Regions from separate parts of the Paenibacillus sp. MB22_1 genome, predicted to be linked through region 3. Evidence: predicted binding sites of a transcription regulator. Region 3 holds the regulator's gene; each other region holds the start of a gene.
The links. The regulator LexA, encoded in region 3, represses DNA repair genes until DNA is damaged. The targets are predictions, from matches to a motif close to CGAACATATGTTCG.
Positions count from the first base shown of each region.

Region 1: the regulator LexA is predicted to act here: its motif matches at 2,548-2,561, upstream of ACL02P_RS01830 (ImmA/IrrE family metallo-endopeptidase).
Region 2: the regulator LexA is predicted to act here: its motif matches at 1,979-1,992, upstream of addB (helicase-exonuclease AddAB subunit AddB).

Region 1 covers NZ_JBLADV010000001.1:417,709-421,904, forward strand. Annotated here, with positions in the region: gene ACL02P_RS01815 (glycoside hydrolase family 43 protein) at 1-105, opposite strand, end outside; gene ACL02P_RS01820 (oxalate decarboxylase family bicupin) at 338-1,558, shown strand; gene ACL02P_RS01825 (hypothetical protein) at 1,543-1,926, opposite strand; gene ACL02P_RS01830 (ImmA/IrrE family metallo-endopeptidase) at 1,929-2,528, opposite strand; gene ACL02P_RS01835 (helix-turn-helix domain-containing protein) at 2,657-3,007, opposite strand; gene ACL02P_RS01840 (hypothetical protein) at 3,298-3,585, shown strand; gene ACL02P_RS01845 (peptidoglycan recognition family protein) at 4,015-4,196, shown strand, end outside.
Region 2 covers NZ_JBLADV010000001.1:586,778-590,973, reverse strand. Annotated here, with positions in the region: gene addB (helicase-exonuclease AddAB subunit AddB) at 1-1,926, opposite strand, end outside; gene ACL02P_RS02590 (class I SAM-dependent rRNA methyltransferase) at 2,180-3,553, opposite strand; gene ACL02P_RS02585 (Na/Pi cotransporter family protein) at 3,727-4,196, shown strand, end outside.
Region 3 covers NZ_JBLADV010000001.1:1,276,879-1,281,074, reverse strand. Annotated here, with positions in the region: gene ACL02P_RS05940 (HAD family hydrolase) at 1-708, opposite strand, end outside; gene ACL02P_RS05935 (hypothetical protein) at 755-1,285, opposite strand; gene ACL02P_RS05930 (DUF896 domain-containing protein) at 1,298-1,471, opposite strand; gene ACL02P_RS05925 (LysM peptidoglycan-binding domain-containing protein) at 1,650-1,910, opposite strand; gene lexA (transcriptional repressor LexA) at 2,227-2,853, shown strand; gene ACL02P_RS05915 (hypothetical protein) at 2,973-3,128, opposite strand; gene glnA (type I glutamate--ammonia ligase) at 3,295-4,196, opposite strand, start outside.

The sequences.
Region 1 (4,196 bases), 860 kb from region 3:
ATGGGATGGATAAATATAGATCTTGCCTTCATACACATGGGCAGATGGGTCTGCCGTATAAATGTGTGTAACAAGTGGTTCATTCGGACGTACAGGTTTTTCCACAAGGATTCCCCTTTACCTAGTTAGTTTGTTGACTAAACTTACTAACTTTAATTATACAGAAGCTTGGGCAACTATCAAGCTCTTGAAGTTAGTTTCTCCGAAATCGTCGGATTTTATGGGAAATGTGGGAATGAATCACAACATATTTTTGCTAATTCAGGAATAGGATCACTGTGTAAATATGAATTGGTAAAAATTAACAATAGCATGTCCAGAACGAGGAGTGATGTGAATGTCGGATCATTTGGATTCATCCGATTCAAGACAGCCGGAAAACCAAGCTGCCGGGATATCGTCGATCCCCCAGCCGATCCGAGATGATGGCAGCGGAGCCACCGATACCGGCCCCCGGGACGTGATGCGGGATCGCGAAAACCCCGATATGCTGGTACCTCCGGTGACCGATAACGGATTGATTCCGAATCTGAAGTTCTCTTTTTCAGATACGCATATGCAGTTGAACCATGGGGGATGGTCCCGGGAAATTACGGTTCGGGAGCTGCCGATCGCTACGACGCTGGCGGGGGTCAATATGCGTCTGACGCCGGGGGGAGTGCGGGAGCTGCATTGGCATCAACAGGCGGAATGGTCGTTTATGATCTCAGGAAGGGCACGGATCACGGCGGTGGATCAGGACGGACGGAACTTTATCGCCGATATGGGCGTGGGGGATTTGTGGTATTTTCCACCGGGGATTCCTCATTCGATTCAAGGGCTGGAGGAAGGCTGCGAGTTTCTGCTAGTATTTGATGACGGTAATTTCTCCGACTTAAATACGTTGTCCATCTCGGACTGGTTTGCCCATACGCCGAAAGAGGTGCTTTCCGCGAATTTTGGCGTACCTCGTAAAGCGTTTGACCGCATCCCCAAAGAGCAGGTGTATATCTATCAGGACCGTGTCCCGGGGCCAATCGACACGCAAAGGATCGAATCGCCTTACGGAGAAATTCCTGTCAGCTTCAAGCATAGCCTGCTGGCCCAGAAGCCGATCCAAACGCCGGGCGGGACCGTGCGAATTGCGGATTCCAGAAATTTTCCCATCTCCAAGACGATTGCGGCCGCCCTTGTGGAAATCAAGCCCGGCGCGATGAGGGAGCTGCATTGGCACCCGAACAACGACGAATGGCAGTATTATTTGTCCGGGAAAGGACGGATGACCGTATTTGCTGGTAACGGCGCCGCCCGGACATTTAACGTTAGAGCAGGGGATGTGGGGTATGTTCCGTTTGCCTATGGCCACTACATTCAAAATACCGGTGACCGCAGCATCTGGTTCTTGGAAATGTTCCGCAGTGACCGGTTTGCCGATATATCGCTTAATCAATGGATGGCGCTGACGCCGCGGGAGCTGGTGCAGAGCAATCTGAATGTGGGGCCGCTGCTGATGGACGCGCTTCGCAAACAAAAGTGGCCGGTGGTAAAATACGACCGCCCCAATCAACCTCGCTCATAACCCAGGACTTCCGTGGCGTCGTCCATCTGCAAGACCAGGCGCTGGATATCAGAGGGATCGCCGCAGCGGGCAGCGATTTGCGGTAGACGGATGCCAAGCACCCTTCGCGATGGAACGGAGGTCGTCGTGCCCGGCTCGCAGACTGTGGTATATTCCGACGGTTCCTGCTTGGGACGAACCAGATCCTCCAGCAGGACAGATACGCAGGGCAGATCGCCAAAGTCCTCGGACGTAAACGGCTCAAATGGTCCCGAAACCGGGAGGTACAGCGTCTCCGACCAATCCACGTCCCCCGGCTGAATATCCACAATCAACTGCAACGGACGAATGGAATCGGTGTAAAAATCGCAATACGCCGCAATCCGCATCCCTATCGCCCTCCTCGACCACCGATTTGTCGTTCCAGCTGGGACAGCACCCGCCGGGTTTCCGGCGACCAGCTCTGCTCCGCTTCGCGCTGGCGGCGGGTTGCCTCCTGGGCTGCTGCGATGAGGCTGCCTTGCAGCACCCGCCGTTGGATTTGGTCCAGCCGCTGCTCCGCCAGCTCCAGGGGGACCTGGAACTGTTCGGCGATGTAGACAACCGCTTCGCTGCGATGATCCGGCACTGGCAGCTTAGCGAACATAAAGAAAGGAATGGCGGCATACAGCACAAACTGCTCGGCCTCGGTCTCTTGGGCATGCATGAACAGTTCGGTCATCCTCCGCTGATCCCCGGCATGGCGCAGCACATGGCAAAGTTCATGGAAGAAGACGACCCGGGCCTGATCCGACTTCATCATTTTGTTCAGGAAGATCACATTCTCCTCGTTGTCCGAAAAGGACGGGTGATTCCCGTAAACCAATCCGATCCCAAAGGCTTCAGCGATGCGGTCGATGTCGAGATCGGCGGGGGACGATATCCCGTGGTTCAGATATTTTGTATTCATCCACTGCTCCAGATGGGTCTCACGATAATAGGCGTACAACATTCAAGTCACCTCTTGAATAAGAATGTATGTTCGGTATAAGATCCGAAATAAGGGCCCTTAGGATCAGGGCCGTTGTACTTGTCTTGTAGACTTTATATGTAGTTATTTATCTTCGAATGATTTAGCCTTTAGGCCTCGTCTCCGTCCAGCAGCTTCTTCTTCTGCTCCCGATACGCTTTGAGGGCTGCCTCCATCATGGCGATTTCATCCGCCGTATACGCTTCAGGTCCTCCGAAAAAAGACAAGCTCATGCCTTTCTCCGCTGCAGGAGACGGGTCGTTGGTCCGGCCCAGCAAATAATCGGCGCTGGTATCCAGAGCGTCAACGATATTACGCAGCACCTCCGGATCCGGCTTGCGATCGTTTGTCTCATACCGGGACAGCTGAACGACCGAAATTTCGGCTTGGGAGGCGAGGTCTTTTTGCGTGAGCTGACGTAGTTCACGAAGATATCTGATCCGTTCGCCTAAGGTTTGCATGGTTACTCCTCTTCCTAACCGTTTCATTTAGTGTAGCACAAGTTGCCAAATTGGTAAAGTCAGATGGTAAGATTGGAATTTATTTATATTACCGAAATGGTAATTTCGTTGCTTGACATTGCCAAATTGGCAACATATAATCAGGTTACGGTTACCAAATTGGTAAAAAAGAGGGTGGAATACACTCTATCCAAACTTTTCTTGGACAAGCTCAATTGAAGATAAGGAAGATGGGGATTTCCAAAATGGTAATAAACTTCGCTTAAAGAAACTTAAGAGAGGTGAGATTTATGGACATGACTGCACTAACTTCGATCACATCGGCCTTAGCGGCAATTAGTGGGATAGCATTAGGGTGGGCCGGGCGCTCGAAAGCGATGCGGAGGGAAGCTGAGGAAGCGGCTGAAGCTGAGGCGATGAGACGAACAGAGATCGTAAATCTCAAGAGACTCATTGACGACATGAAAATCGAGCAAAAGCTGCAAGGCCAGCGATTTGAAGCCTTCTCCGAGCGGCTGACCCGAGTCGAGGAATCGGCGAAACAAGCCCATAAACGGATCGATCGGCTGGAGGAATAAGCTCTTGGGTATGATTGAGGTATATGGAAGAGTATGCTAAGATAACAATAGAAACAAGGAGGCTGCGCCACAGCCTCCCCGGTACAACACTTGGGTGGGAAACCTCCAAATGTTCATCAGAGAATAACCCGCACCGTGGCGCTAACCTGGGCGGGTTATTTTCGTTTATATCAGATAAGTAAGCAGTGCAAGGACAAACATGCCAAGCATGATCACTTCCGAAAACGAAAATTGCAAACGTATCACCTCCCATCGGGAGGCGATACTGTCCCACCCAAGTTCAGTTGTACATGCTAAATTATACCAGAGTCTGCTAAATTATCGCAGGCTCTTTTGTTTTATTAAGAAAATCCTAGATTCGTACTCACAAGTGCACAAGCGAAGGGGGCACCTTGCGGAATAGCATAAATGGAAGGGGTGAAATCGCTTATGGATACACAAAAGTACCGAATTGAAAGGCGATACATTGCAAAGCGGCCTAATGTCCGGCCAGGGACGAGGTTGACGACGGGAACCCCGGAGTTTTTTGTGGCGCATGACACAGGGAATCCGGGGGCAACGGCGGACAACCACTATGCCTATTTCAACTCGCTGAAGGATCGCACGGCCTC
Region 2 (4,196 bases), 690 kb from region 3:
AAGCTCCGCCAGTCGCTCCCGCTCCTGCTCGCTGAGCACACCCTCCTCCTGCAGATTGGCCGGCATGATCCCTTCGTTGATGCCAAGCAGGAACAGATGCTTGACTTGCCCCGAACGCGTCCGCTCCGTACTCCCGATCAGCACCTGGTCGAGCGAAGGCGGCACAAGCGACACCTTCAGCTCCTTGAGCCCGGTCTCCAGCACGCCGGCAAACAGCTCCAGCTCCAAAGGCTCGTCCCCCATCATTTCCACGATCTGGTCGAGCACGTCCAATACCGCGCTCCATAGTTGGCGATGCTCCATCGCCTGACGCGGCTTGCCTTCGCGCACCATCCGATGCGCCAGCACATCCAGACGCTGGGCGGCCTCCACCCGCTCCAGCAGATGGAATACTGCGGCACACATGTCTGCCGCGTTCTTCGCCTTGCGGATCTCTTTCTCAAACGCTGACAAAGGGCCGGCGACCGCAGCGCGGCACCGCTCCAGCAGCTGCAGCTGCTCCATGGCTTTAACGGATGCCGCCGTTTGATCCTCCTGCTCCAGCGACAGGCTTGGCGCCGACTTCCAAGGACGGCCGTCAAACCAACGGTAACCTTGAATCCCGCTCGCCAGAGCATAATTCTCCAGCACATCCATATGCTCGCGCGTCAGGCTGCCGTCCAGCGGCAGAAGAAATTCGCTTTTCACGCAGCGAAATACGTCTTCGTATCTCCAAAACCCGAGTACCACGTCCAACGCGGCCCGGATAAATTCGATCATCGGGTGATACAGCATACTTGCTTTCTGGTCAAGAAAATAAGGGATCCCGTATGCTTCCATCGTCGGAGCAAGCAGTTCTTCATAATCCCCTAAGTTGCGCACCAGCAGCGCCATGTCCCGCCAACGCACGCCTTCTTCCCTGGCGAGGCGAACCATCTCGCGCGCCGCGCCTTCAACCTCAGCCCGCCGGCTGGCAGCCCGGTGCAAAGATAGGGCCTGTTCCAAATCCTGAGGCGGCTCGGACTTCGGCCACGGCGAACGCCGCTCGTACGCAGACTCCAGGTACGAAAGCGTCTCGCTCTCCCGAAACCGCGGAAACGGACGGGCCTCCAACAGCTCTGCCGGCAGAACTTCAATTCCCTCTTCTGCGGCCAGTCGGCTCAGCTTAACGAAGGCGGATGCAGGGGTATAAAACAGGTTTAGTTCATGCGGCAGATTTCCATTGCTGTATACCCGGTCCAACGTCAGCGAGACGGTGACGGAAGCCGCCGTCTTCAGCAGTGCGAGGATCGCTGTATATTCCTGCGGCGTAAACGTATGAAACCCGTCAATCCAAATTTCCGCCCCGCGCAAATAAGCCGACTTGCTAGCCCCCTGCGCCAGCTTGACGACATGGTCCTCGTTGTCGATGTACAAGCGGGACAGCTCTTCGTCATACTCCGCAAACAAAAGGCTAAGATCGTGCATTTTATCCTTTAATAAAGGGGATTCCCCTTCGGTCTGCTCCAGGAGTTGATAATGCTCCCGCAGAGCTGAGAAATCCACGTTGTATTTCTTCATTTCCGTGTATAGTCCGGCTATCCGGTCAATTAATCCGAGCTGGTCTCCGCCGTGTCCAAACAGCTTCAACTCGCCTTTGCGGCGGCGCATGAGCTTATATAGCAGCATTTTTTTGCCTTCATCATCGATCGGCACCAGCGCCGCACCGCCGGTTTCCTGCATGACGCGCAGCGCCAAACGGCGAAAGCCAAGCACCTGGGTGCGTACCGTACCGCGCAAGCCCGGGGCCGTGGCGATCCGCTGCTCGATCTGAAACGTGCCTTGCTCCGGGGTTAAAATAATCAGCGGCGGACCGATCGGCTGCTCGCGCAGCTTGGCGGTCACCCGGTCGAGAATGAGGCTGGTTTTGCCGCTGCCGGAGCGGCCGAGTATGAACTGTAAAGACATGGAAGTACCTCCTGCGACGGACAATTCGTTAAGTTCCAGTATAGCATAAATACGATCAAACATTCGTATCTTCTTCAAGCATAAGAAAAACGTCTATCGACGTACATTCAAAGTAGACAGACCGCGTTTAGCGGAAGTTTTTCTTGCGATATCAGGATGTCAATCCCCCGAAGCTTATACTTTCTGATACCTTAAAAAAGCCCCGTACCGCGAAAGCTCGCGAAACGAGGCTGTTTATCCGTTATATCCAATTTTACAACGCGTGTTTGCTGCGCACTTCGAAAATGGCAAATTTCAGGTAATGTCCTTCGTCCACCCCAAGGATTTGCGGATGATCCTTGCCGGCTGCCCGCCATTCCACAAGGCGCAGCACTTTGCCTGCATCCTCCGCGGCCTCGAGGATCGTCTCCAGGAACAGATCCGGTCGCATATGGTAGGAACAGCTGGCCGTTACCAGATAGCCGCCTTCATTCACCAGCTTCATGCCGTGCAGGTTAATATCTTTATAACCGCGAACGGCACCTTTAACCGCCGCTTTCGTCTTGGCAAACGCCGGGGGATCGAGGATCACGACGTCCCAAGTCCGCCCGCCGCCGGCCGTCAGCGGCACGGAAGTGTCCACCTTGGCGTCTTGGGCCGCACGGCGCGCCCGTTCCTCCAAGCCTTTCACCTGACTGCGCAAATAATCAAACGCATCAGCCACGACAAATTCGACGCGATCGGTGAACCCGTTCAGCTCCACGTTCCGCTTCGCGCTTTCGATCGCATGCTCGGAGATGTCAAGGCAGGTCACCTTTTTGGCTCCGTATTTGCAGGCATGTAAGGTGAAGCTTCCGGTATGCGAGAAGCATTCCAGCACGGTGGCTCCGTCCCAGTACGGGAAAGTGACTTCTTTGCCGTTCCGGTTGACCGGCGCTAGCCGCACGCCGCCGTCTTCCGTCGGCAGCTCCTGCAGCGTGATGCCGCTGCGTCCGCCCCAACCGGTCATCAGCGGCTTGATGGACGCCCGGTTCTCCCGCTGGTCGAAGAAATAGCCCGTTTTTTGCCCCTGCTCAATATCCACCTCGATCTTGAGCCCGTTCTCCGACACGATGACATGGCGCGGCGGCTGGCCAAAGATCGGCCCTTTCACCTGCTCCAAGCCCTCCATTTCCCGGACGGCTACATCGCTGCGTTCATAGATGCCAACGGGATGCAGCACTTCCGACAACGCCTCCACAATCTGCTCCCGACAGCGGTCCATACCCAGTGTAAGCAGCTGTACAACCAGTACGTCACCAAACTTGTCCACGATCAGCCCCGGCAAAAAGTCGGCCTCTCCGTACACGAAGCGGTAAGCATCCTCCTTCACGAACCGTTCCCGATGCTTCAAGCATTCCTGAAACCGCCGGACAAAAAAGGCCGTGTCCATCGCTTCCAACGGCGTATACGACACAACGCGGACGGTAATTTGCGAAGCCGGGTTGTAATACCCGGTGGCCAGGTAACGGTTCCGGTGGTCAACGACCTCAACCAATCCGCCCGGTTCCACGTTCCCTTCCAAACGCTCGATTTCATTTTTGAAGATCCAAGGATGCCCTTTTTCCAACCGTTTCTTGCGGCTGCGCTGCAATATGACCCTTGCCACTTAATCCTTCACTCCTCATTAAAAATATGACCCACTGCGCCTAAAGCACCCCTGCGGCCGGGACGGTACGTCAGCTTGGCTGGCATGGAAGTTGTCCGACCGTCATATATGTAACTTGTACGATTGTCGCTTGTCTGCATTTTACAGATGATCCGGGAAGGGAGGCTGCCAATATGTTTCATGAGATCTTGTTTCCAGTGACGTTTGGCTTCGCCCTGTTCCTGTTCGGCATGAAGGTGATGGAGGCTGCCCTGCACGCATGGGCGGGTCCCCGGCTGATCGGTTTCCTTCACCGGACGACGCGGACGCCTTGGACAGGCCTGCTGTCGAGCACCTTCATCACGGCCGTCTTACAGAGCAGCACTGCCGTGACGGTAATGACGATTGGCCTGGTTAATGCCCGCCTGTTGTCCTATGCGCGAACGCTGGGCATTATTCTGGGAGGCAATATCGGAACCTGCCTGACCACGGAGCTGCTTGCCCTTAATATAGCCAAGCTGGGGGTCCCCATGCTGATCGTTTCGTTAACGTTATGGGCGGCCGCTGTGCTGGGAGGCGAAATGCTGCCGGACGAGATCAAACGCCGCATGCCATGGTTGTTGCCCTTGCAGTTTGCCACACTGGCCTTAGCCGGCTTCAGCCT
Region 3 (4,196 bases):
CCGATTAATCCAAACGGCCGTCATCCCCACGCTAAGCGAACCTTTGATATCCGTCGTCAGCTTATCGCCGACCATGATCGCTTCATTCGATTGAATCCCTAACCGTTCCAGAGCATGCCGGAAAATGGACGGATCCGGTTTCCCCTTGCCGAAATTTCCGGAGATCACAATCTCATCAAAATAAGGCGCCAGCTCAGGCACTCCGTCCAGCTTCTCCTGCTGCAATGCCGGACAGCCGTTCGTGAGCAATAGCAGCTTCACCTTGCCTTGCAATTCCTTCAGCACTTGAAAGGTCTCCTCATACACATGAGGCCGGGCACGCCGTTCGCGTCCAAACTGTTCCGCCAATTCGCCGGCCAGCTCCTCGTCATCAACGCCAAGCGCAAGCAGACCGCGCCGCCAGGATTCCTTGCGATAGGTTGGAGCTAACTGCTCCAGCTGACGGAATTCCGGTTGTTCTCCGGCAGAGAACGTCGCCCATAACCCCTCAAACGGATTGATTCCAATCATCGTCGTGAAAGGATACGTTTCGTAGGATTCATACAGCCCCCGCGCTTCCCGGCGTACGGCTTCTTCCAATTGCTCGGGGTTTAATCCATTAATCTTAGACGCAGCGCTTTCACACGTTGCAGCAAAGGCTTCTTTTACGCTCCGTTCATCCCAGAGCAGCGTGTCATCCAGGTCAAAACATACCGCCTTGATCGTCATTCGTCCCAACCCTCTCCATTCATATCGCAAGTGTATTGTAAAAGGATTATTCCTTCTCCAGCTTCACATGATGGGTGTCAGCATACAACTGCAGGCGCGCAGCCATCGCTTCCGTATCAAAACGGTTGCGGGTGCGGTAGAACACCCACTTCGGTTCCCGCGTCTTCGGTTCAATGACGATTTTGTTCCGGCTCACCTTGATCTTACTGATGTTACCGGCATCCAACATCCGGTCGCGGTTAAACTTCGAAGTGTACAGCCAGCTCTTGTTCACGCGTAAATATGGCTTACGCAGGAAGATCACCAGGGCCAGTACGAAATACAAAAAGATCGTCGCCCAGAACAATACCGAGTTCACTTCCTCTGTATTACCGATCAACCCGACGATGGCATACAGCAGAGCTAACAGAACCAAGGCGGTAGGCAAAATGAAATTCCGCCCTTTAAATACGTCGCCTTCCCCATTTGCTCCAAGCGAAGTACGAGGGTTCCGCGTCCCTTGTCCGACATTGGGACCTTTGCCTTTCTTATACATTCTTCGTTGATTGCGTTCTACTTTTCGGTCAAACGACCCCATACCTGTTCCTCCCTATTTATCTACAATCTCGATTGACTCGAGCTGTTGCCGAAAATTTCTGCGAACGTTTTGCAGATACGTTTCCCGAAGCTGGGCTCTTTCCAAGATCTCATCTTGCGATAATCCTTCTTGTTTCGCTTTGCGAGCCAGCTCGTTAATCCGCTTAACCAAAGCATCAATATCCATAATTCCACCTGCTTCTTTATATACTATGCTTCCCATGATGTCTCACAGGGCATTAATTCTTACTTTGACATGAGAAAAAGAGCTTGTCAAGGCGCGGCAACCCCTGCCGGAATACCTTGGAACAAGCTCTGTTCGAATGAATCGGTAAACCTCTGATCATGATCTTTGTAAGCATCAATTATCTGCTCGGCAACATCAACGTATCCCCGGCTTGAATCTCGCTGCTGCTCAGCCCGTTCGTCCGGATCAGCTTCTGAACATAGACCCTTGTGTCCAGGCCCTGCGGCTTATGTGCCACGGCAATTTCCCATAACGTATCCCCTGGCATAACCACGACATATTCCGGCCGATTTGCTCCCTCAGAGCTATCCGAAGAAGCAGCAAAGGCTTGTACCATTCCAGTACATGTGATGCTGAAGATGATTAAAAGCAGGGCCATTTTGGACAATCTACTCTTAAGGAAGACGTTCATATGTAAACTTCTCTTCACAGGGCGACGAAAAGAAGGTTGTTCATAGATGCTTTGATAAGAACTATATTTCAACATTTCACCATCACTCCAAACAAGTGTTCTGTGTTAATGTAATCAATATAACACGAACACTTGTTTGATTCAATAGTTTTTTCGAACAGTTGTTCCTGTTTTTTTTCGGAAATAGTTCTCGTCTCCCAAACTATTTAGAACTAATGTTTGTACGAACGGCAGTTCTATGTTATAATTTTTCCAAACGTTACTAAATGGGGTTGATCCGTAAATGTCTAAGGTATCGAGCCGGCAACAGGCCATTCTTGAGTTTATTCGCAACGAAGTACGCGCTAAGGGATATCCTCCTTCGGTCCGAGAGATTGGTGAAGCCGTCGGATTGGCTTCCAGTTCCACCGTTCACGGCCATTTGGACCGTCTGGAGAAGAAAGGCTTCATCCGCCGCGACCCGACGAAACCGCGCGCCATTGAATTGCTGGGTCAAGAGGAATCGGAGAATTACAATTTGTTTGCGCACAGCGTGACCCGCGTTCCTATTGTTGGGAAGGTCACCGCAGGCGTGCCGATCACAGCGACAGAGAATATTGAAGATTATTTTCCGCTGCCAGAGCACTATGCAGCTGATGGTGACATCTTTATGCTTTCCGTGGTTGGCGACAGCATGATCGAAGCTGGAATACATAACGGGGATTATGTGATTGTCCGCCAACAGCAGACGGCGAACAACGGTGATATCGTTGTGGCCATGACGGAGGATGACGAGGCAACGGTCAAGACGTTCTATAAAGAAAGTGACCATATTCGCCTGCAGCCGGAGAATTCGACGATGGAACCGCTTCGTTTGAAACATGTAACCATCTTGGGCAAGGTCATCGGCTTGTTCCGCGACCTGCACTAATCCGAACTCTTCGTTAATAGAAGGCGAAACGAAGATACGAAATCCGAGCAGGACGAAGCGATGGGGTGACATCGGCTTCGTCCTCATTTACTTTTAGAGAACTTGATGACTTCCCCCTCCTATTCCCATTCGAGATTCAGGAAGCTCACGGGATGGTAGCCGTTTTTGTCTCGGCGACCGCGTGTGCCCCAGCCTAGCCCCGAACGCTCCGTGATCCACCATTGCTTTAACCGATAGCGCCGACGTTGGTATCTTTTTAATTCGGTTACTGTCATCTACATTAACCTCCTTATTTCATACCTATAAGTTGTCCCAATTCAGGATAAATCATGGCATGGTTTCGAAATCCAAAAACTGTTATTCATTCATCATCCGTTTCAATAAAAAAAAGCCAGCACCCCGCTTGAATTGCCGGGTGCTGGCTTGGCTTGTTAACACCGATTAATACAACGTTATATATTGATCGCGTTCCCATTGATGAACTTGGGTCCGGAAGATATCCCATTCGATCTCTTTCAGTTCATAGAAGTGAGTCAGCGCATGATCTCCGAGCGCTTCGCTGATAATTTCGCTGCGGAGCAATTCGCCGAGCGCTTCTTTCAAGTCGGCTGGCAGACTTGGGATGCCTTCTTCCACCCGCTCTTCTTCAGACATCACATAGATGTTGCGGTCAACCGGATCAACCAGCGGCAGCTCTTTCTTAATTCCATCCAGTCCGGCTTTCAACATAACGGCCAGAGCCAAGTATGGGTTAGCAGCCGGGTCCGGGTTACGCACTTCGATCCGGGTGCTGAGACCGCGGGAAGCCGGAATCCGAATCATCGGACTGCGGTTACTCGAGGACCAAGCCACATAACAAGGGGCTTCATACCCAGGCACGAGACGTTTATAAGAGTTCACGGTCGGGTTCGTGATCGCTGCGAATGCGCGGGCGTGCTTCAGAATGCCCGCCATATAATGACGTGCTTCTTTGCTCAAGCCCAACTCATCGTTTTCGTCATAAAATGCATTGACATTGCCTTTGAACAGCGATTGGTGACAGTGCATCCCGGAGCCATTCACGCCATACAGCGGCTTCGGCATAAACGTTGCATGCAGTCCATGCTGGCGGGCAATCGTCTTAACGACCAGCTTAAAGGTTTGGATTTGGTCTGCAGCTTTGATCGCATCAGCATATTTGAAGTCGATTTCATGCTGACCTGGTGCCACTTCGTGGTGAGAAGCTTCGATTTCAAAGCCCATTTCCTCCAGGGTCAATACGATTTCGCGGCGGCAGTTCTCGCCCAAATCCGTAGGAGCCAAGTCGAAGTATCCGCCTTGGTCGTTCAACTCGGTTGTAGGGT